3 regions of the Streptomyces sp. NPDC002566 genome follow, and region 2 is predicted to be linked to each of the others. Evidence: riboswitches for the same ligand, from Rfam matches in the RefSeq annotation. Region 2 holds a riboswitch; each other region holds the start of a gene.

Region 1 (7,171 bases), on a different contig from region 2:
CGTAGCCCAGCGCGGTGACCAGGGCCAGGGACATGAACAGCGCGGGGATGGACAGCAGTACGTCGACGAAGCGCATCAGTACGTCGTCCACCCAGCGGCCCACGAACCCGGCGACCACCCCGAGCAGTCCGCCGACCACGAACGCCACCAGCACCGCGATCAGCGTGGCCTTCAGGGACAGCTGGGCACCATGGACGACCCGCGAGAACACATCGCGGCCCAGCTCGTCGGTGCCGAACCAGTGACTGCCGCTCGGGCCGCGGAAGTTCTGGGACGGCACGCCCTTCAGCGGGTCCTGCGAGGTGAACAGGCCGGGCCGGAACGAGGCCAGCGCCACCAGCACGAGGACGACGACCGACAGCAGCAGACCCGGGCGGCGCACCACGAAGCGCAGCAGCCGCCGTACATCCACGCGGCGTCCCGGCTCCGACCCCGCCTCGACCGGGCGGGCGAGTCCCAGCGCCGCCTCGGCCGGGTCGTCGACAAGGCTCTGGCTCATGCGAGTGCCGCCCTTCTGCCCGAGGCCACCACGATCCGCGGGTCGAGGAGTGGGTAGACCAGGTCGATGACGAGGTTCGTCGTCACGAAGACCAGCGCCCCGAAGGCCACGACCCCCTGGACCACAGGGATGTCCTGGGCGGTGACGGCGGCCGCGGTCACGCGCCCGAGGCCGTCGCGGGAGAACACCGTCTCGACGACCACCGAACCGGCGATCAACTGCCCGACCAGCAGGCCGACGACCGTCAGCGCCGGCAGGGACGCGTTGCGCAGCGCGTGCCGCAGATGGACCCGCCACCGGCCGGCGCCCTTGGCCCGCGCGGTCTCCACATACGCCTGGTCCAGTGCGGTGAGCAGGCTCTTGGCGAGCACCTGCGCGACCTGCGCGCCGGTCGGGACCGCCAGTGTCAGGGCCGGCAGCACCAGCCCCTTCAGGCCGTCGTTGCCGAACGCGGGGAACCAGTGCAGCCGGAAGGAGAACGTCTCGACGAGCAGCAGCCCCACCCAGAACGTCGGGACGGACACCCCCAGCGGCGGCAACGACAACAGCAGTTGCCGCAGCCAGCGCCGGGCGGTGCAGGTCGCCAGTACGGCCAGACCACCGCCGAGCAGTATCGCCAACAGCAGAGCGGCACCGGTCAGTTGGAGGGTCTGCGGCAGCGCGTCGGCCAGCGTCGAGGTGACCGGGCGGCCGGTGGCGACCGAGTCGCCGAAGTCCCCGCTCACCGCGCGTCCCAGATGGTCGGCGTACTGCACCAGCACCGGCTTGTCGAAGCCGTACTCGTGCCGCAGTGCGGCCAGCCGGGCCGGGTCGACGTCCCCCGAGTCCATCCCGGCACCGGCCATCGCGGTGACCGGGTCACCGGGCAGCCAGTTCAGTACCAGGAACGACACCGTGTACGCCGCCCACAGCACCCCGACCGCCTGTGCCAGTCGCTTGATCACATAGCCGCCCATGGGCTAGCCGATCCAGGTGTCGTGCAACTGGACGCGGCTGCCCGAGTCGAAGTCGAGGCTGTGCACCTTCTTCGACACGGCCAGCTGGGTCTGGAGTTCCACCACCGGAACGTTGTACGCATTCCGCACGATCAGCTTCTGCGCCTCGTCCACCAGCCGCTCGCGCTTGGCGGTGTCCGTGGTCGCGGCCTGGCCCGACAGCGCCGTGTCCAGGGAAGTGGCGGGCAGGCGGTAGAAGTTGGCCAGCCGGGTGGAGAAGGAGGTACGCAGGATGTCCGGGTCGGAGCGGGTCACGTTGCTCCACACCAGGTCGAAGTCACCGCCCTGGAGCGTGGTGGCGAACTGGCTGACCTGACCCTGCTTGAGCACCACGTCGATCCCGACGGCCTTCAGCTGCTGCTGGACCAGTTCCAGTGCGGGCTGGTTGGTGGCGGCGTTGGGGAACCAGCTGATGGTGAGGCTCAGCTTCTTGCTGTCCTTGGCGCGTATGCCGCCACTGCCGGCTTTCCAACCGGCCGCTTCCAGCAGGGACTTCGCCTTGGCCGCGTCGAAGGCGAGGTCCGAGGAGAGGTCGGCGTAGCCGGGCGTGGTGTGCGCCAGGACGCTGGTCGCCGACTGAGTGCCGGTCGGGAACACGGTGTCGGCGATCTGCTTGCGGTCGATGGCCGCCAGGATCGCCTGACGCACCTTCACGTCCTTGAGCAGCGGTCGCGAGTTGTTGACGCCGAGCCCGAAGACCACGCCGGGGTTGGCCCGGCGCAGCAGGGTGACCTGACCGCCCCCGAGTGCCGCCTCATTGGCCTTGCCGACGCTGCTGATCGCGTCCACCTGCCCGGACTGGAGGCTGCCCGCCCGCACCCCCGCCTCGGGGACGACCTTGAAGACCAGCTTGTCCAGGTAGGCCTCGCCCTTCTTCGACCACAGCGAGGAGCCCCAGTCGTATCCGGTGCGCTTGGCCAGAGTGATCGACTGGTTCTGGACGTACTGCTTGAGCACGAACGGACCCGACCCGATCACACCGTCGCTGCACTTCTGCTGCGGGGTCTTCTTCACGCTCGCCGACGACTCGATGCCCAGCGAGTGGGTCGAAGTCGCCTGGAGAAACTGTGCGTTGGGCTGCTTGAAGGTCACCTTGACGGTGAGCGGGTCCACCGCGGCGGTGCTCTTGACGCCGCTGAGATAGCCCTGGGCGAGGACCCCGAGGGCGCCGAGCTTCGGCACCGCGTCGAAGTTGTCCTTGACCACCTGCGCGGTCAGCTGGGAGCCGTCGCTGAAGGTGACGCCCGAGCGCAGGTGGAAGGTGAACTCCGTGGCGTCGGCGTTGATGTCCCAACTCTTGGCGAGCCAGGGCACGATCTTGCCGGTCCTGGGCTCCTGGTCGGTCAGCGAGTCCACGGTCTGACGCACCGAGTAGATGCTCTCGTTGCTGCCGACCTGCTGTGGATCCACGCAGCCGGCGTCGGAACCCACCGCGAAGGTCAGGGTGCCACCGGACGCCGGCAGGCCGCTTCCGCTGCCGGAGTCGTCGCCCGAACCGCAGGCGGTCAGCAGAACACTGGTGGTCAGCAGGGCGGCGAGCGTCGCCCAGCGGGGGGCTCTGAAAGCCGAAAGTGCGTTCACGGAGGGTTCTCCTACTCGTGTCACCAGGCATGGAGGCGCTGTACAGCACGACCGTGCAGGGGTGTGCGGCCCCGGAGCCGGTACAAGACCGGTGGCGGGGCGGCGCTGTGCAGACAGGGATCAGGGCGGAGCGGGGGTCAGCCACAGGCGGGTGCGGTGACGACCGGCGCATGCCGGACTACGACCGGCGGCGGCGAAGGGGCCGTCAGGCCTGACAGAGGCAGCTGGTCGAGCGCTTGAGGTCGATGTGGCGCCGACGCGAGAGCCGGGAGAACACGGTGGCGCCGGCGAAGCGGGCACTGACGTCACCACCGTGCCGCATACCGGCCCTCCACTTTTCCGGCCCCGGTCACGAGGCCACGCGCTTGCGGAGATCGTCGGTGATCCCGCCGGGCTTTCACCTGGAGCACCCCACCGCGCGGGAGGGTTGCCGGTCAGCGAGCCAGGGCTTGACGCTGACACTCAATGCCGTTCGTGATCGTACGGAGGGCTCTTGTCGTACGTCAATGCCGGCCCTGCCCACGGACGTGGTCGCCCGTCAAGGTCGAGAGACGAGCCGTCGCCTCGTCTCGAAAGGTACTCGGGTAACGGGCGTATGGCGGGGACGCGAAGCCGTCGTTGCAATGTCAGGCGGGCAACCTCCCTTGGTTGACCAGGGGTTGGGGCCTGGATAGCGTCCCCGGCATGCCGATCTCCCTGCGGTTCACCCGGCGGCGCGCCGTCGATCTGCTGCGTGTCGCCGCCGCGCTGTGTAGCTGACCCTCACCTGCGCCCCGGTCAACAGCAGTCACCGCATATCCGCGAGGGAGTACCCGTGCGCCCGCTCACCACCCGCCGCTCCGCCCTGCGAACGCTGGGCTCGGCCGCCCTGCTGGCCGCCTCCGTCACCGTCCCGTCCGCCACGGCTGCCGTGGCGGACGAACAGACGTCGCGCCCGTCCGTGGCGCTCGACTGGTACGACCTGACAGCCGCCACCATCGCGGCCGCCGGCGCTGCCACTCAGATCACCAACAACCGTACCTGGGCCATCAGTTGGCTCGCGGCGACCCGAGCCACCCGCGAGGTGCCGCCCGGCGTCGACCGGAGGGACTTCCAGGACGCGGCCCTGGCGTCCGCCGTACACGACGCCTTGCTGGCCCTGGTCCCGTCCCGCACCCAGGAACTGGATGCCGCGTTGCGCACCACTTTGGACCGCGTCCCGGACGGGCCGGCCAAGTCGAAGGGCGTGGCGGCCGGCGCGCGCCAGGCACGGCTGGCTCTCGCTTCCCGCGAGGGCGACGGTCTCGACCCGGCCTCGGTCAACGCGCCGTTCACCGTGCCGCCCGCGGCTCCCGGCGTGTGGCAGCCGACGCCGCCCGCCTACGCCCCCGCCGCACAGTACGGCAACCGGCTCGCGAGGCCCTTCGTGCTGAACGGCCCCGACCAGTACCGGCTGCCCGCACCGCCCGCCCTGGACTCCGCGCGCTACCGTGCCGACCTGGCCGAGGTACGGGCGTACGGGGCCGTGGACAGCACCGTGCGCACAGCGCTGCAGACCGAGACCGCCACCTTCTGGCTGGGCTCCTCGCTGACGCTGTACACCGAGCCGCTGAGGGTCGCCCTGGCCCGGTCGCCACGCTCCGTCCCCGCACGGGCCGCGCTGGTGGCGCTGTTCCACATCGCCCTGGTGGACACGCAGATCGCCACCTCCGACACCAAGTACGCGTACCTGCGCTGGCGCCCCGTCACGGCCATCCGCACCGGCACGATCGACCCCGACCCCGACTGGACGCCGCTGCACGTCACGCCGGCCCACCCCGACTACCCCAGCGGCCACAACACCTACTCGGGCGCGGCGGAAACGATCCTCACGGGGCTCACCGGGCCGTCGACCGCACCGTTCGAGCTGACCAGCCCCACCGCCCCCGGAGTGACGCGCACATACACGGCCTGGAGTCAGCTGTCCCAGGAGAACGAGGACGCCCGCGTCTACTCCGGCATCCACACCCGCTCGGCCGACGTGGCCGGCCTCGCCCTCGGCAGGCGGGTCGCGGGGCACACGCTGCGCAACGCGGAACGCCTGCTCGGCGCGCCGTGAACGATTCGGGACGCGGCCACCCGGCGGCCGCGGCCGCGTCCTCTGCGTCGACGCCGACGTGACCCAGATCTCGATGTGCCTCCAGTGGACGGATATAGGCTGGGCCCAGCCCTTGACCTGCACAAAGCAGGCAGGGAGCCGTCTTCCAGGAGTTGAAAATGCTGCGCACCATGTTCAAGTCCAAGATCCACAGAGCCACCGTCACCCAGGCCGACCTGCACTACGTGGGATCCGTGACCATCGACGCCGATCTGCTGGACGCCGCCGACCTGTTGCCGGGTGAGCTCGTCCATATCGTCGACATCACCAACGGGGCCCGGCTGGAGACGTACGTCATCGAGGGGGAGCGGGGCTCCGGTGTCGTCGGGATCAACGGGGCCGCCGCGCATCTCGTGCACCCCGGGGACCTGGTGATCATCATCAGTTACGCTCAGGTGACCGACGCCGAGGCGCGTGCCCTGCGGCCCCGGGTCGTGCACGTGGACCGCGACAACCGGATCGTCGCCCTGGGCGCCGACCCCTCGGAGCCGGTGCCGGGCTCCGACCAGGAGCGCAGTCCGCAGGCCGTGTCCGTCTGAACCCCCGCACCAGGAGCGTGCCCATGAGCGACATCCGGATCCGCGACGACCGTGCGGCCGGCCGCCTCGAAGCCCTCGGCGACGGCGACGAAGTCGTCGGCCGCATCGAGTACTTCGTGCTGGAATCGCCCGGGCGCGCCCTGGTCCCGGTGCACACGATCGTCGAGCCGGCCCACGAGGGCAAGGGCATCGCCGGCTCGCTGGCGCGCGAGCTGTACGCCGTCGCCGCCCGCGAGGACGTCGTCGTCGCGCCCCTGTGCCCGTACGTCGTGAAGTGGGCCGAGCGGCACCCCGAGGAGGCCCCGGCAGCCGATCCGGCCCTCCTCGAGGCCGCGAAGGACTGGCTGCGCGCCCACCCCGGCCGCTTCTGACCCGGCCCCCGGCGCGGCAAGCGGGCGGGCCCGCCCGGGCGTACCCGCTGCCACCACCGGGTGACTGTCCGCGCCGCCCCCGGGTACGCGGGGGAGGAGTCCAGAGCCACGCTCACTCCATGGCCGGAGGACACCATGACGAACCCGCAGCCCGACCCCGTACCGCCCGGACCCACGCCGGCACCCGAGCCGTACCCCACCCCGGTGCCGCCGCCCGAGCCGCCCCCCGGCCCGGACCCGACGCCGCCCCCGGCCCCGCCCCACCCGGGGCCGCCCCCGGCCCCGCCCCACCCGGGGCCGCCCCCGGCCCCGCCCCACCCGGGGCCGCCTCCGGCCCCGGATCCGTCACCGATCCCTCCGGTCCCCGACCCGTCGCCGGTCCCCCCGGGCCCGGACCCGGTCCCCACTCCGGAACCGGGCCCGCCCTTGACGTGAGGGGCGCGAAGGCCCTCTTGCCGAAGGCCCTCCTTACGCCCCGACCTCGGATTACGCCTCGACCTCGGACCGGTCCGCGCCCCACAGCGTGTGGAACGCGCCCTCCCGGTCCACCCGGCGGTAGGTGTGCGCCCCGAAGAAGTCACGCTGGCCCTGCGTCAGCGCCGCGGGCAGCCGCTCCGCGCGCAGCGCGTCGTAGTACGCCAGCGCCGCCGCGAACCCCGGCGTGGGCACGCCCTGCCGGGTCGCGGCGACGAGCACTTCACGCCAGTCGTCCTGCGCCTCGGCGATCTCCGAGGCGAAGGTCTCGTCCGACAGCAGGCTCGGCAGGTCCGCCCGCGCGTCGTACGCCGCGCGGATCCGGTCCAGGAACGCCGCCCGGATGATGCACCCGCCCCGCCAGATAGCGGAGACCGCGCCGAGGTCCACGTCCCAGCCGTACTCCTCGCTGCCCGCCGCGATCTCGTGGAAGCCCTGCGTGTACGACACGATCTTCGAGGCGTACAGCGCCTGTTCCACCCGGTCGGCGAAGGCCCCCGCCTCCGCCTCGTCCAGCGTCGCCGCCTTCGGTCCGGCCAGGCCGCGCGAGGCCTCGCGCAGCGCCGCGTGACCGGACAGCGACCGCGCGAAGACGG
Region 2 (7,171 bases):
AGACCTGGGAGGCCTGCAGCAGGGCCACGCCACCACCGGCGACGATGCCCTCCTCGACGGCCGCCTTCGCGTTGCGGACGGCGTCCTCGATGCGGTGCTTGCGCTCCTTGAGCTCAACCTCGGTGGCCGCGCCCGCCTTGATGACGGCCACGCCGCCCGCGAGCTTCGCCAGGCGCTCCTGGAGCTTCTCGCGGTCGTAGTCCGAGTCGCTGTTCTCGATCTCGGCGCGGATCTGGTTCACACGGCCCGCGACCTGGTCCGAGGAGCCGGCGCCGTCGACGATGGTGGTCTCGTCCTTGGTGATGACGACCTTGCGGGCCTTGCCCAGGAGGTCCAGGGAGGTGTTCTCGAGCTTGAGACCGACCTCCTCGGAGATGACCTCGCCGCCGGTGAGGATGGCGATGTCGTTCAGCATGGCCTTGCGGCGGTCGCCGAAGCCCGGGGCCTTGACCGCGACGGACTTGAACGTGCCGCGGATCTTGTTGACGACCAGGGTCGACAGGGCCTCGCCCTCGACGTCCTCGGCGATGATCAGCAGCGGCTTGCCCGACTGCATGACCTTCTCCAGGAGCGGGAGCAGGTCCTTGACGTTGGAGATCTTGGAGTTGGCGATCAGGATGTACGGGTCGTCGAGGACGGCCTCCATACGCTCCATGTCGGTGGCGAAGTACGCCGAGATGTAGCCCTTGTCGAAGCGCATGCCCTCGGTGAGCTCGAGCTCGAGCCCGAAGGTCTGCGACTCCTCGACGGTGATGACGCCTTCCTTGCCGACCTTGTCCATGGCCTCGGCGATGAGCTCGCCGATCTGGGTGTCGGCGGCGGAGATGGAGGCCGTCGAAGCGATCTGCTCCTTGGTCTCGACATCCTTCGCCTGCTCCAGCAGGGCACCGGAGACGGCCTCGACGGCCTTCTCGATACCGCGCTTGAGGGCCATCGGGTTGGCGCCGGCGGCTACGTTGCGCAGACCCTCCTTGACCAGGGCCTGGGCGAGGACGGTCGCGGTGGTCGTACCGTCACCGGCGACGTCGTCCGTCTTCTTGGCGACTTCCTTGACCAGCTCGGCGCCGATCTTCTCGTACGGGTCCTCGAGCTCGATCTCCTTGGCGATGGACACACCATCGTTGGTGATCGTGGGGGCGCCCCACTTCTTCTCGAGGACGACGTTGCGGCCCTTGGGGCCGAGCGTCACCTTGACGGCGTCCGCGAGCTGGTTCATGCCGCGCTCGAGGCCGCGCCGCGCCTCCTCGTCGAACGCGATGATCTTGGCCATGTGAAGTGGTCCCTCCAGGACTGGGGGTGATTCCTTCGGACCGCGCCCGCGCCCGCGACGGACGGCTCGCCGGCCTCGTGGTTCCTTCCCACCCGGCCTGCGGGCCTCACCGACCCGGTCCTTCGTTGTCACTCTCACCTTCAGAGTGCTAACGCCAATGATTAGCACTCGGCCATGGCGAGTGCAAGCGCCTTCGTCGGATACGCCGGGACTGTCGGCCATGCGCGAACACCGCCGGCGCCCCCGGAACCGCCGGGACGGGGCCGCGGCCCGGCCCGATGCGCGGCCGACGCGAGGGCCGGATCCACGGCCGGGCAGCACGAAGGGCCCGCACCCCCGTCGGCGGGGTGCGAGCCCTTCGTTTGAAACGTTCAGGCGGTGACGCGAACCATGTCGGCCTGCGGGCCCTTCTGGCCCTGCGAGATCTCGAACTCGACCCGCTGGCCCTCTTCCAGGGTGCGGTAGCCGTCCATCTGAATGGCGCTGTAGTGGACGAAGACGTCCGCACCACCGTCGACCGCGATGAAGCCGTACCCCTTCTCCGCGTTGAACCACTTGACGGTGCCCTGAGCCATGCCTAACTCCCCTATTACTGGCCCTTGCACAGATCCACACTTCGCGGATCCGGGTCAGACCTCACCCCCCAGTTGGTTGGGGGCGTGCGCCGGAACGCGTCGACCGCGGCTGAATGTATCTGTCCAACTGCCGTCTGCAACAGGTCAATCGGACGAGAATTCTGGACGCGCACCGTCCGGAAAGTGGTGAGAATTCGCCCGGATTCAGGGCAAGTCGGACTGCCCATACGTTACAAAAGCCGCAGAAGGCGCACACACTTTGGCTACTTCTTGTCGGACGTAAGGCAGAAATCAAAGGCTCCGGATCATTGAATCGGAGGCCGGTTCCCCAACTGTACCGCGCTCAACCACACTGAATTGCCCCCTCCGCTTCTCTCGCGGAGAGGGCAATTCGATGAACTCTCGGTAATCACTGTTACCGACGGTTACTACCGGCGGGTAGGGACCGCCGCTCAGCCACCCGCGACCGCCGGAATGATGGAAACTCCCGCACCCTCGGGCGTCGCCGTCTCGAGGCCCTGCTCGAAGCGGACGTCGTCGTCGTTCACGTACACGTTGACGAACCGGCGCAGCTTGCCCTGGTCGTCGAGAACGCGGGCGGCGATGCCCGTGTGGTTCTTTTCCAGGTCGGCGATGACCTCCCCGAGGGTCCCGCCCTCGGCGGTGACCTCGGCCGCTCCGCCCGTGTAGGTGCGGAGAATGGTCGGGATGCGGACGGTGACGCTCATGCTCAGGACCTCCGGTGAAGCAGACTGCTGACGGGCGCGGGGGCCGGTGCCCCGACGGACGGACTAGACGAGACCAGCCTCGCGGAACGACTCCAGGTTCGGCCGGATCGTCGCGGTGAGCCCCGTGCCGGCCACCGCGTCCAGGGTCTTCAGACCGTCCCCGGTGTTGAGGACGACGGTCGTCAGCGCCGGGTCCAGCACACCGTTCTCGATCAGCTTGCGCGTCACGCCCACGGTCACCCCGCCGGCGGTCTCCGCGAAGATCCCCTCGGTCCGCGCCAGCACCTTGATCGCGTCGACGATCTGCTCGTCGTTCACGTCCTCCACCGCGCCGCCGGTGCGCCGCGCGATGTCGAGCACGTACGGGCCGTCGGCCGGGTTGCCGATCGCCAGCGACTTGGCGATGGTGTCCGGCTTCTGCGGCCGCACGACGTCGTGCCCCGCCTTGTAGGCGACGGACACCGGGGAGCACCCCTCCGCCTGCGCGCCGAAGATCTTGTACGGCTTGTCCTCGACGAGCCCGAGCTTGATCAGCTCCTGCAGCCCCTTGTCGATCTTCGTGAGCTGGGAGCCGGAGGCGATGGGCACCACCAGCTGGTCGGGGAGCCGCCAGCCGAGCTGCTCGCAGATCTCGTACGCCAGCGTCTTGGAGCCCTCGGCGTAGTACGGCCGCAGGTTGACGTTGACGAAGCCCCAGCCCTCGCCCGCCGGGTCGCCGATGAGCTCGGAGCAGAAGCGGTTGACGTCGTCGTAGTTGCCCTCGATGCCGACGAGTTCACCGCCGTAGACCGCGGCCATGACGACCTTGCCCTGCTCCAGGTCGTGCGGGATGAACACGCAGGAGCGGAAGCCGGCCCGGGCCGCGGCGGCGCCCACCGCGCCGGCGAGGTTGCCGGTGGAGGAGCAGGAAAGGGTGGTGAAGCCGAAGGCGCGGGCGGCCTCCAGGGCCTGGGCGACGACCCGGTCCTTGAAGGAGTGGGTCGGGTTGCCGGAGTCGTCCTTGACGAACAGCTTGCCGGGCTCGACGCCCAGCTCGCGGGCCAGGTTGTCGGCCTGGACGAGCTTGGTCCAGCCGGGGTTGATGTTCGGCTTGTCCGCGACGTCGGCCGGGACGGGCAGCAGCGGGGCATAGCGCCAGATGTCGGCGGGGCCGGCCTCGATGCGCTTGCGGAGCTCCTCCGTGTCGTAGGAGGAGAAGTCGTAGGCGATCTCCAGCGGGCCGAAACACTCCTCGCAGGCGAAGACCGGGCCGAGGGGGACGCGGTGACCGCATTCCCGGCAGCTCAGCGCCGCGGCGGGGCCGAGATCGACGGCGGGGGCGGTGGTGCCGGTGGAAGCGGTGGTTCCGGTCGCAACAGTCTGCGCAGCCATGTGAGGCGAGGCCCTTTCTCCTCATCTTCCTCACGACGCATCTCGCCGTGAGACGGATTTGGCACCTTCCCGAGCCGGGAGCCCCGCCACGTCGATGTGACAAGAGCCGGCTGGAGGGTTGCCGGGGCTTCATCGGGCCGTGTCCCTCTGCCCCTCTGGATGAGCGGTATGCAGTTGTTGATCCCTGAACGCCGGATTGACCCCGGACATGCGATGGTCATCCGCGTTGTTCAAGACTGTAACCGACACCCCGGACAGTTGAGATAGTCGTCCGAAGCGCGAGACGGATCACACGGTCACCCCCTGTGCACCTGGTGTGATCGCGACAGTGAGGAGCCGCAGACCGTGCTGGAAGAAGTCGGGCACTGGCTCGCCACCCGCTCCTGGTCGGTGACCGATCGCCCGCTGCACAGAATCCTGGCCGCCAAGCGCGCCACGGGCCAGTCGGTGTCCGTGGTGCTGCCCGCACTGAACGAGGAGGAGACGGTCGGTGAGATCGTCGCGGTCATCCGTCATGACCTCATGCGGCAGGCCCCGCTCGTCGACGAGATCGTCGTCGTCGACTCCGGCTCCACCGACCGCACCTCCCAGGTCGCCGCGGCGGCGGGGGCGCGCGTCGTCCACCGGGACGCGATACTCCCCCGCATCCCGGCGCTGCCCGGCAAGGGCGAGGTGCTGTGGCGCTCGCTGCTGGTCACCACGGGCGACGTCGTCTGCTTCGTGGACGCCGATCTGCGGGAGTTCTCCTCCGACTTCGTGTCCGGAATCGTCGGCCCGCTGCTCACCGATCCCGGCGTGGACCTGGTCAAGGCCATGTACGACCGCCCCCTGGGCGCCGGAGCCGACACGCCCGCCCCCACCGGGGCGGCCGGCCAGGGCGGCCGGGTCACGGAGCTGATGGCGCGCCCGCTGCTGAACATGCACTGGCCGCAGCTCGCGGGCTTCGTGCAGCCCCTGGGCGGCGAGTACGCGGCCCGCCGCAGCCTGCTGGAGCGGCTGCCCTTCCCCGTCGGCTACGGGGTGGAGCTGGGGATGCTCGTCGACGCGCTGCACCTGGTCGGTCTGGACGCGCTCGCCCAGGTCGACGTGGGCGTGCGCAGGCACCGCCACCAGGACGGGCAGGCGCTCGGCCGGATGGCGGCGGCGATCTACCGCACCGCGCAGCTGCGGCTGGCCCGCGGCCACCTGGTGCGCCCCGCCCTCACCCAGTTCGAGCGCGGCGCGAACGGCTTCGAGCCACGCACCCACCCGGTGGACACCGAGGAGCGGCCGCCGATGGCGGAGATCGCGGAGTACGCCTCCCGCAGGGTGGCGTGAGCGACACCCCCTCGGAGGGCTTCCGTACGTTTGAGCGTTTCCCGCGCGGGCTAGGTTGAGGCGTATGGCTTCCACGGCTTCCCCGCACGACGTCGCTGCTCAGGGTGCTCAGGTGTTGGTCGCGTCCAACCGCGGCCCGGTCTCCTACACGGTCCGCGAGGACGGCTCGCTGCAGACCAAACGGGGCGGCGGCGGCCTGGTATCGGGCCTTTCCGCCATCGGCCCGGAGACGGGCGCCCTGTGGGTGTGCTCGGCCCTCTCCGACGACGACCGCGAGGCGGTCCGTCGCGGGGTAGGCGAGGACGGCGTACGGATGCTCGACATCCCCGCCGACGTGCACGCCGACGCCTACAACGGCATCGCCAACTCCGTGCTCTGGTTCGTCCACCACCTGCTCTACCAGACGCCGCTGGAGCCGGTGTTCGACTCCGGCTTCCGGCGCCAGTGGGCGTCCTACGAGACGTACAACCGCGCCTTCGCCGAGGCGCTCGCCGAGGAGGCGGCGCCGGGCGCGGCCGTCCTCGTGCAGGACTACCACCTGTGCCTCGTCCCCGGAATGCTCCGCGAGCTCCGCCCCGACCTGCGCATCGGCCACTTCTCGCACACGCCGTGGGCGCCCGTGGACTACTTCGGCCTGCTGCCCGCCGACGTCCGCCGGCAGCTGCTGCGGGGCATGCTCGGCGCGGACCGGCTCGGCTTCCTCACCCGCCGCTGGGCGGACGCCTTCACCGCGTGCTGCGACGAGTTCGCCGGCGGTCTCGACGGGACCGAGATCGGCGTGCACGGGCTCGGCGCGGACGCCGACTTCCTGCGCGCCCGCTCCCACGAGCCGGACGTCGACGAGCGCATGGCGGCGCTGCGCGAGGAGATCGGCACCGCCCCCGACGGCGGCGCCCGCCGGACCATCGTCCGCGTCGACCGCACCGAGCTGTCGAAGAACATCGTGCGCGGCCTGCTGGCCTACCGGCAGCTCCTCGACGACCACCCGGAGTGGCGCGAACGCGTCGTCCACGTAGCCTTCGCCTACCCCTCCCGCCAGGACCTCGCGGTCTACCGCGACTACACCGCCGAGGTGCAGCGGGTCGCCCGCGAGATCAACGAGTCGTACGGCACCCCCGGCTGGACCCCGGTGGTCCTGCACGTCAAGGACGACTTCGCCCGCTCCCTCGCCGCCTACCGCCTCGCCGACGTGGCTCTGGTCAATCCCATCCGGGACGGCATGAACCTCGTCGCGAAGGAGGTGCCGGTCGTCTCCGACGAGGGCTGCGTGCTGGTCCTGTCCCGGGAGGCCGGCGCGTACGCGGAACTCGGCGACGACGCGATCGTGGTGAACCCCTACGACGTGCTGGAGACCGCCCGCGCCCTGCACGAGGCGCTCACCACGCCGCCGCAGGAGCGGGCGGAGCACACCAAGAGGCTGACGGCGGCCGCGACCGCGCTGCCCCCGGCCCAGTGGTTCCTGGACCAGTTGCAGGCGCTGCGCAACGTTCAGCCGGGTGTTCAGCCCAGCTGATCCGCGAGCGCGCGCAGCAGTCGTACGACGCCTGCCGGGCCGTCGACGACGAGGTCCGCGCGCTCGGAGAGCTCGGTGACCTCGGCGCTGCCGCTGGCCACGAGCAGGCCGGGCACCCCTTCGGAGCGGAGTTCGTCGACGGCGGCGAAGGCGGGGAGGTCGCCGAGGTCGTCGCCGGCGTAGAGGACGCACTCGGCGCCGATCTCCCGCACGTACTCGGTCAGGGCGACGCCCTTGTCCACGCCGGGCGGCCGCAGCTCCAGGACCATGCGTCCCGGCTCGACGATCAGCCCGTGCCGGGCGGCGAGGTCGGCGAGGGGCTTGCGCAGCGCCTCGAAGGCGGCCTGCGGGTCCTCGGCACGCCGGGTGTGCACGGCGACGGCCCGGCCCTTCTCCT
Region 3 (7,171 bases), on a different contig from region 2:
AGGCCGAGTACGGTCCGGAGGGCGCGGACATCGCCAAGGGCGGTGAACTGTTCCGCACCAACTGCGCGCAGTGCCACAACTTCACCGGCAAGGGCGGCGCCCTGACCCGGGGCAAGTACGCCCCCTCGCTCGAGGGCGTGGACCCGAAGCACATCTACGAGGCCATGCAGACCGGCCCGCAGAACATGCCCTCCTTCCCCGACACCACGATGTCGGAGCAGAACAAGAAGGACATCATCGCGTACCTGAACGCGGTCAACGGAGATGAGACGGAGAGCCCCGGCGGTCTCGAACTGGGCGGCCTCGGGCCGGTCAGCGAGGGTCTGTTCGGCTGGATCTTCGGTCTCGGCGGACTGATCGCCGTCGCCGTGTGGGTCGCCGCCCGGACCGCAAAGGCCAAGAAGTCATGAGTAGCCAAGACATTCCAGAAGAGAACCTGCCCGCTGAGCAGGACGCCCGCCACGGCGAGCCCGGCGCGGTGAGGGTCGCGGACGAGCAGCACCCGTTCGCGGACCCGGGGCTGCCGCCCCACGAGCACCGTGTCCAGGACATCGACGAGCGGGCCGCCAAGCGGTCCGAGCGTACGGTCGCCCTCCTGTTCACGCTGTCGATGCTGGCCACCGTCGGCTTCATCGCCTCGTACGTGACGATCCCGCACGACAAGTCGATCTTCGTGTTCCCGATCGGTCACATCAGCGCGATGAACTTCGCGCTGGGCCTGACCCTCGGCACGGCCCTGTTCAGCATCGGCGCCGGCGCGGTCCACTGGGCCCGCACGCTGATGTCGGACGAGGAGGTCGCCGACGAGCGTCACGCGATCGAGGCGAGCCCCGAGGTCAAGGCCAAGGTCATGGCCGACTTCAAGCAGGGCGCCAAGGAGTCCGCGCTCGGCCGGCGCAAGCTGATCCGCAACACGATGTTCGGCGCTCTGGCCCTGTTCCCGCTCTCCGGCGTCGTGCTGCTGCGCGACCTCGGCCCGCTGCCCGGGGACAAGCTGCGCCACACGCTGTGGGGCAAGGGCAAGCTGCTCGTCAACATGAACACCAACGAGCCGCTGCGTCCCTCGGACGTCGCGGTCGGCTCCCTCACCTTCGCCAAGCCGGAGGGTCTCGAGGAGACCGACCACGACTTCCAGAACGAGATCGCCAAGGCCGCCCTGATGATCGTCCGTATCCAGCCGGAGAACATCAAGGACAAGCGCGAGCTCGAGTGGTCGCACGACGGCATCGTGGCGTACTCGAAGATCTGCACCCACGTGGGCTGCCCGATCTCCCTGTACGAGCAGCAGACGCACCACGTGCTGTGCCCCTGCCACCAGTCCACCTTCGACCTGTCCGACGGTGCCCGAGTGATCTTCGGCCCGGCCGGTCACGCCCTGCCGCAGCTGCGTATCGGTGTGAACGACGAGGGCTACCTCGAGGCGCTCGGCGACTTCGAAGAGCCCGTCGGTCCTGCATTCTGGGAGCGCGGATGAGCAACAAGGACGACCGCCGCAAGGCGCCCGCAGGTGAGCGGGTCGCCGACTGGGCCGACGGTCGGCTGGGGATCTACTCCCTGGCCAAGGCCAACATGCGCAAGATCTTCCCGGACCACTGGTCCTTCATGCTGGGCGAGATCTGCCTCTACAGCTTCATCATCATCATCCTCACGGGTGTGTATCTGACGCTGTTCTTCCACCCGTCGATGAACGAGGTGGAGTACCACGGCTCCTATGTCCCCCTCCAGGGACAGCTGATGTCCGAGGCGTTCAACTCGACCATGCACATCTCCTTCGATGTGCGCGGTGGTCTGCTGATCCGGCAGATCCACCACTGGGCCGCGGTGATCTTCCTCGCCGGCATGTTCGTGCACATGATGCGCGTCTTCTTCACCGGCGCGTTCCGCAAGCCGCGTGAGATCAACTGGCTGTTCGGCTTCCTGCTGTTCGTCCTGGGCATGTTCACCGGTTTCACCGGCTACTCGCTCCCGGACGACCTGCTCTCCGGCACCGGTGTCCGCTTCACGCAGGGCGCGATCCTGTCCGTGCCGATCGTCGGCACGTACATCTCGATGTTCCTGTTCGGCGGGGAGTTCCCGGGCGGCGACTTCGTCGCGCGGTTCTACTCGATCCACATCCTGCTGCTGCCGGGCATCATGCTCGGGCTCGTGGTCGGCCACCTGATCCTGGTCTTCTACCACAAGCACACGCAGTTCGCGGGTCCCGGCCGCACCAACAAGAACGTCGTCGGCATGCCGCTGCTGCCGGTCTACATGGCCAAGGCCGGAGGCTTCTTCTTCCTGGTCTTCGGCGCCATCGCGGCCATCGCCGGCATCGCGTCCATCAACCCGATCTGGGTGCTCGGTCCCTACCGTCCGGACCAGGTGTCCACCGGCGCCCAGCCCGACTGGTACATGGGCTTCGCCGAGGGCCTGATCCGCGCCATGCCGGGCTGGGAGATCAACATCTGGGGTCACACGCTGGTCCTGGGCGTGTTCGTCCCGCTGGTGCTCTTCGGTCTGTTCCTCGGTGTGATCGCCCTGTACCCGTTCATCGAGTCCTGGGTCACCGGCGACAAGCGCGAGCACCACATCCTGGACCGTCCGCGCAACGCCCCGACCCGCACGGCCTTCGGCGTCGCCTGGATCACCGGCTACGTGATCATGCTGATCGGCGGTGGCAACGACATCGTCGCCACCCACTTCCACCTGTCGATCAACGCGGTCACCTGGTTCGTCCGGATCGGCTTCTTCGCCGGACCGGTGCTGGCCTTCGTGGTCACCAAGCGGATCTGCCTCGGCCTCCAGCGCCGCGACAAGGACAAGGTGCTGCACGGCCGCGAGACCGGCACCATCAAGCGCCTGCCGCACGGTGAGTTCATCGAGGTGCACGAGCCGCTCAGCCAGGAGGCCCTGTACACGCTCACCGCGCACGAGCAGTACCAGCCCGCCGAGATCGGCCCCACGGTCGACGAGAACGGCGTCGAGCGCAAGGTGAAGCGTTCCGAGAAGGTCCGCGCCAAGCTGAGCAAGGCGTACTACGGCGAGGAGAACCAGATCGCCAAGCCGACCGTCGAGGAGTACCGGGAGATCACGAGCGGCCACGGCCACCACTGATCACTGCGTCGCCACACCACACTGAAGGGCCCCGTCCGGTGTTCGGACGGGGCCCTTCGGTTCCCCGCGGCTGGATAGGGTGGGACCGCACTCTTCTACGACACCCAGGAGCGGCCCTATGAGCGCTGTGACCCCCGCTGGAGGCGACACCGCGGCGGGCCGCTCCTGGCCCGCTCTGCTGAACGGCCTGCTGGAGGGCCGCGACCTCTCCGCGGACGACACGGCCTGGGCGATGGACCTGATCATGCGCGGCGAGGCCACCGACGCGCAGATCGCCGGGTTCGCGGTGGCGCTGCGCGCCAAGGGCGAGACCGTCCAGGAGATCACCGGCCTGGTCCGGACGATGTACGCGCACGCCAACGTCATCGACGTGCCCGGGCGGACCGTCGACATCGTCGGCACCGGAGGCGACGGCGCGAAGACGGTGAACATCTCCACGATGTCGTCGATCGTCATCGCCGGCACCGGGGCGAAGGTCGTCAAGCACGGCAACCGGGCCGCGTCCTCCGCGTCCGGCGCCTCCGACGTTCTTGAGAAGCTCGGCGTCAATCTCGAACTGACCCCGCGGCGGGTGGCCGAGGTCGCCGAGGAGGCCGGGATCACCTTCTGCTTCGCGATCAAGTTCCACCCGGCGCTGCGTCATGTGGCCGCCGCGCGCGGCCAGTTGGGCATCCGCACCACGTTCAACGCCCTCGGCCCGCTGACCAACCCGGCCAGGGTGAAGGCGCAGGCGGTGGGCGTCGCCGACCCGCGGATGGCCCCGCTCATCGCGGGCGTCTTCGCCGAACGCGGCAACTCCTCGCTGGTGTTCCGCGGCGACGACGGCTTCGACGAGCTGACCACGACGTCCACCTCCCGGGTCTGGGTCGTCCGCGACGGCAAGGTCACCGAGGAGACCTTCGACCCGCGGGACGTCGGCATCGAACTGGTCGGGGTGGAGGCGCTGCGCGGCGCCGACCCCTCGTACAACGCGGAGGTCGCGCGCCGGCTGCTGGACGGCGAGAGGGGCCCGGTCCGTGACGCCGTCCTGCTGAACTCCGCGGCGGCCCTGGTGGCGCTGGACCCCTCGGACGCGCCGCTCACCGAGCAGCTCCGCGCCGGCATGGACAAGGCGGCGCAGTCCGTCGACTCCGGCGCGGCCAAGCGCGCGCTGGAGCGCTGGGTGGCCGCCAGCAACGCGTAGCCGGACGTGACGCGGTCCCGCGATCCGGACACGGGTTGCGGGACCGCGAACCCATCGCGTACGTTCCTTGGCAGGTCATGAGTGACAGTCATGAGGCCCCGGCCGACTGTCCGGCAACCCTCCGTCCGTGGCGGGGTGCCCCGGGTGAAGACCAGGCCGTGGGCAGCGAGGTCCTCGGCAAGCGCGGATCCCTCACGCTCTTGAGATGAGCACAGCCCAGGGATCCTGGTCATCGAGGGAGCCTTCCGTGAGCAAGCGAATGCGATAGGGCCGCAGAGCCCCGCCTCCGCACACCCCTTTCACCCCTTTCCCGCGCTTGAGCCGCATCCGCTCGCGTGGTGAATCCGCCTGTCTCTCACGGGAGTTCCGCCATGTCCGTCTCCACCGCTGCCGTCGCCCCGTCGCTTTGTGCCCCGCTGCCCGTTCTGGGCGGGGACGTCACCGTCCCGCTCGTCACGGGCGGCGAAGTCGCCTACGCGGCGCTCGACTACGCGGCCAGCGCCCCCGCCCTCCAGCGCGTCTGGGACGACGTGGCGGCCTACGCGCCGTACTACGGCAGCGTCCACCGCGGCGCCGGCTACCTCTCCCAGCTCTCCACCGACCTGTTCGAGAACGCCCGCCGGACGGTCGCCGAGTTCCTCGACTGCCGCGCCGACGACCAGCTGGTCTTCACCCGCTCCACCACCGACTCCCTGAACCTGCTCGCCGCGGCCCTGCCCGCCGGCTGCCAGGTCTTCGTCTTCGAGACCGAGCACCACGCCTCGCTGCTGCCCTGGCGGGACGCCCGCGTCACCTACCTCGACGCCCCGCGCACCCCGGGCCAGGCCGTCGAGACCCTGGAGCGTGCCCTCGCCGCCCGTGACCCCCAGGGCCCCGCCCTGGTCTGCGTCACCGGCGCCTCCAACGTCACCGGCGAGCTGTGGCCCGTACGGGAGCTGGCCGCCGCCGCCCACGCGCAGGGAGCCCGGATCGTCCTGGACGCCGCCCAGCTGGCCCCCCACCACCCGGTGTCCGTCCGTGACCTGGACGTCGACTGGGTCGCCTTCTCCGGCCACAAGCTGTACGCCCCGTTCGGCTCCGGCGTCCTGGCCGGCCGCGCCGACTGGCTCCGGGCCGCCGACCCCTACCTCGCCGGCGGCGGCGCGAGCCGCAAGGTCACCCGGCGCGAGGACGGGGGAGTGGACGTGGAGTGGCACGACAGCGCCGCCCGCCACGAGGCCGGCTCACCGAACGTCATCGGCGCCTACTCCATCGCGTCGGCCTGCAAGGCCCTCACCGAGGCCGGCTTCGACACGCTGGTCGCCCGCGAGCGGCACCTGATCGCCAAGGTCCGCGAGGGCCTCGCGGACGTCCCCGAGGTCCGGATCCTCTCCCTCTTCGGCGACGACGCCCCGCGGGTCGGCGTGATCTCCTTCGTCGTCGAGGGCTGGAACAGCTCCCACTTCGCCGCCGCCCTCTCCGCCGAGTACGGCATCGGCGTCCGCGACGGCCTCTTCTGCGCCCACCCCCTGGTCCGCACCCTGCTGGGCACGGACCCCGAGACCCAAGGCGAGTGCGGAGCCCCCGAGGCGGCCCCGGGCGAGAAGTCCCTCAACGCCATCAGGGTGAGCTTCGGCGCGGGCACCCCGGACGAGCACGTGGACCGCTTCGTCCACGCGGTGCGGGAACTGGTGACCGAGGGCGCGAAGTGGCAGTACAGGACGGAAGACGGCCGCTGCGTACCGGCGGTGTGACGCAGCGGACGTCGGGGGCGACGCCTTGGGGGCGCGGGGCTGTGTCGATATGCGGCTTCGCCGCGTGGGCGCGACCAGCCACCGCCGGCCGCCGGCCGCGCACGATCCACGCCCCGCAGACGCCTGGGCGAACGCCCTAAGAGTCCAGCCCGATGGCGAACGCGGCCTCGAGGTCGTGCTGGGAGTACGTGCGGAAGGCGACGTGCGTGTCCGTCCCGAGAACACCGGGGATCTTGCTGATCCGCCCCGGGATCACCTCGGCGAGGTCGTCGTGCCGGCGCACCCGCACCATGGCGATCAGGTCGTACGTCCCGGTCACGGAGAACACCTCGCTCACGGACTCCAGTGAGGCGATCGACTCCGCGATCTCGGGAATCCGGTCCACGCTGGTCTTGATGAGGACGATCGCGGTGATCACGGCTGGTTCTCTCCCTCGGGGGACGGAGTCGGGGCGGGTTTCACTCTAGTGGGCACGTTGAACCGGGCCCACGCGTAGCCGAAGCCCAGGCCGAACCCCATCAGGTGCGCCAGGTACGCCACCCCGGGCCCAGGCCCGGCCCGCCCCGCCGCCAGCCACTGCAGCGCCGCCCAGAAGGGCAGCACCACCCACGCGGGGAACCGCAGCGGCAGGAAGAAGAGGAACGGCAGGAGACTGGTCACCCGCGCCCGGGGGAACAGGTACAGGAACCCGCCGAGGATCGCCGAGATCGCCCCGGACGCCCCCACCAGGGGCTGTCCGGAGCCGGCGTTGGCGGCGGCGTACCCCGACAGGGCGAGGTAGCCGCAGCCGAGGAAAAACAGCGAGAACTGCACGCGGCCCATCCGGTGCTCGGTCATCGCCCCGAAGACGTAGAGGAAGAGCATGTTGCCCAGCAGGTGCACCCAGGTCCCGTGGACGAACAGGGCCGTGGCCGGGGTGAGGAGGGCGCGCGGGGAGCCGTCGAACAGGTCGGCCGGGATGACGCCCCAGCGGCGGAAGTAGGCCCGCTGCGCGGCCGCGAGCTCCTCGCCGGAGCCGTACGCGGGATTGAGGCCGGAGGCGGGGCTGATCGCGAAGAGCACACAGCACAGCGCGATCGTTGTGTACGTCACCGGTGCGGCGGGGTGCCGGATCGCCCGGTCCAGAGCCCCGTTCCAGTCGCTGATCATGGACCAGAGCATG

The links. Region 2 has a riboswitch for S-adenosylmethionine ahead of thrC (threonine synthase). Riboswitches for the same ligand answer to the same signal wherever they lie in the genome.
Region 1: it holds a riboswitch for S-adenosylmethionine, as region 2 does, so the genes downstream of both, ACFYXA_RS04680 (putative leader peptide) here and thrC (threonine synthase) in region 2, are expected to answer to the same signal.
Region 3: it holds a riboswitch for S-adenosylmethionine, as region 2 does, so the genes downstream of both, ACFYXA_RS14660 (aminotransferase class V-fold PLP-dependent enzyme) here and thrC (threonine synthase) in region 2, are expected to answer to the same signal.

The regions. Positions count from the first base shown of each region.
Region 1 is NZ_JBIARD010000001.1:1,090,811-1,097,981, forward strand. Features, by position in the region: gene ACFYXA_RS04665 (ABC transporter permease) at 1-499, opposite strand, end outside; gene ACFYXA_RS04670 (ABC transporter permease) at 496-1,455, opposite strand; gene ACFYXA_RS04675 (ABC transporter substrate-binding protein) at 1,459-3,075, opposite strand; gene ACFYXA_RS04680 (putative leader peptide) at 3,281-3,397, opposite strand; SAM riboswitch class IV at 3,432-3,545, opposite strand; gene ACFYXA_RS04685 (putative leader peptide) at 3,760-3,834, shown strand; gene ACFYXA_RS04690 (vanadium-dependent haloperoxidase) at 3,890-5,152, shown strand; gene panD (aspartate 1-decarboxylase) at 5,311-5,730, shown strand; gene ACFYXA_RS04700 (GNAT family N-acetyltransferase) at 5,754-6,101, shown strand; gene gndA (NADP-dependent phosphogluconate dehydrogenase) at 6,588-7,171, opposite strand, start outside.
Region 2 is NZ_JBIARD010000005.1:121,230-128,400, reverse strand. Features, by position in the region: gene groL (chaperonin GroEL) at 1-1,270, opposite strand, end outside; gene ACFYXA_RS22175 (cold-shock protein) at 1,642-1,845, opposite strand; gene ACFYXA_RS22170 (MoaD/ThiS family protein) at 2,298-2,573, opposite strand; gene thrC (threonine synthase) at 2,637-3,944, opposite strand; SAM riboswitch class I at 3,963-4,110, opposite strand; gene ACFYXA_RS22160 (glucosyl-3-phosphoglycerate synthase) at 4,290-5,261, shown strand; gene ACFYXA_RS22155 (trehalose-6-phosphate synthase) at 5,326-6,774, shown strand; gene otsB (trehalose-phosphatase) at 6,762-7,171, opposite strand, start outside.
Region 3 is NZ_JBIARD010000003.1:412,610-419,780, reverse strand. Features, by position in the region: gene ACFYXA_RS14680 (c-type cytochrome) at 1-410, shown strand, start outside; gene ACFYXA_RS14675 (Rieske 2Fe-2S domain-containing protein) at 407-1,474, shown strand; gene ACFYXA_RS14670 (cytochrome bc complex cytochrome b subunit) at 1,471-3,093, shown strand; gene trpD (anthranilate phosphoribosyltransferase) at 3,212-4,276, shown strand; SAM riboswitch class IV at 4,350-4,466, shown strand; gene ACFYXA_RS14660 (aminotransferase class V-fold PLP-dependent enzyme) at 4,648-6,009, shown strand; gene ACFYXA_RS14655 (Lrp/AsnC family transcriptional regulator) at 6,146-6,427, opposite strand; gene ACFYXA_RS14650 (rhomboid family intramembrane serine protease) at 6,424-7,158, opposite strand.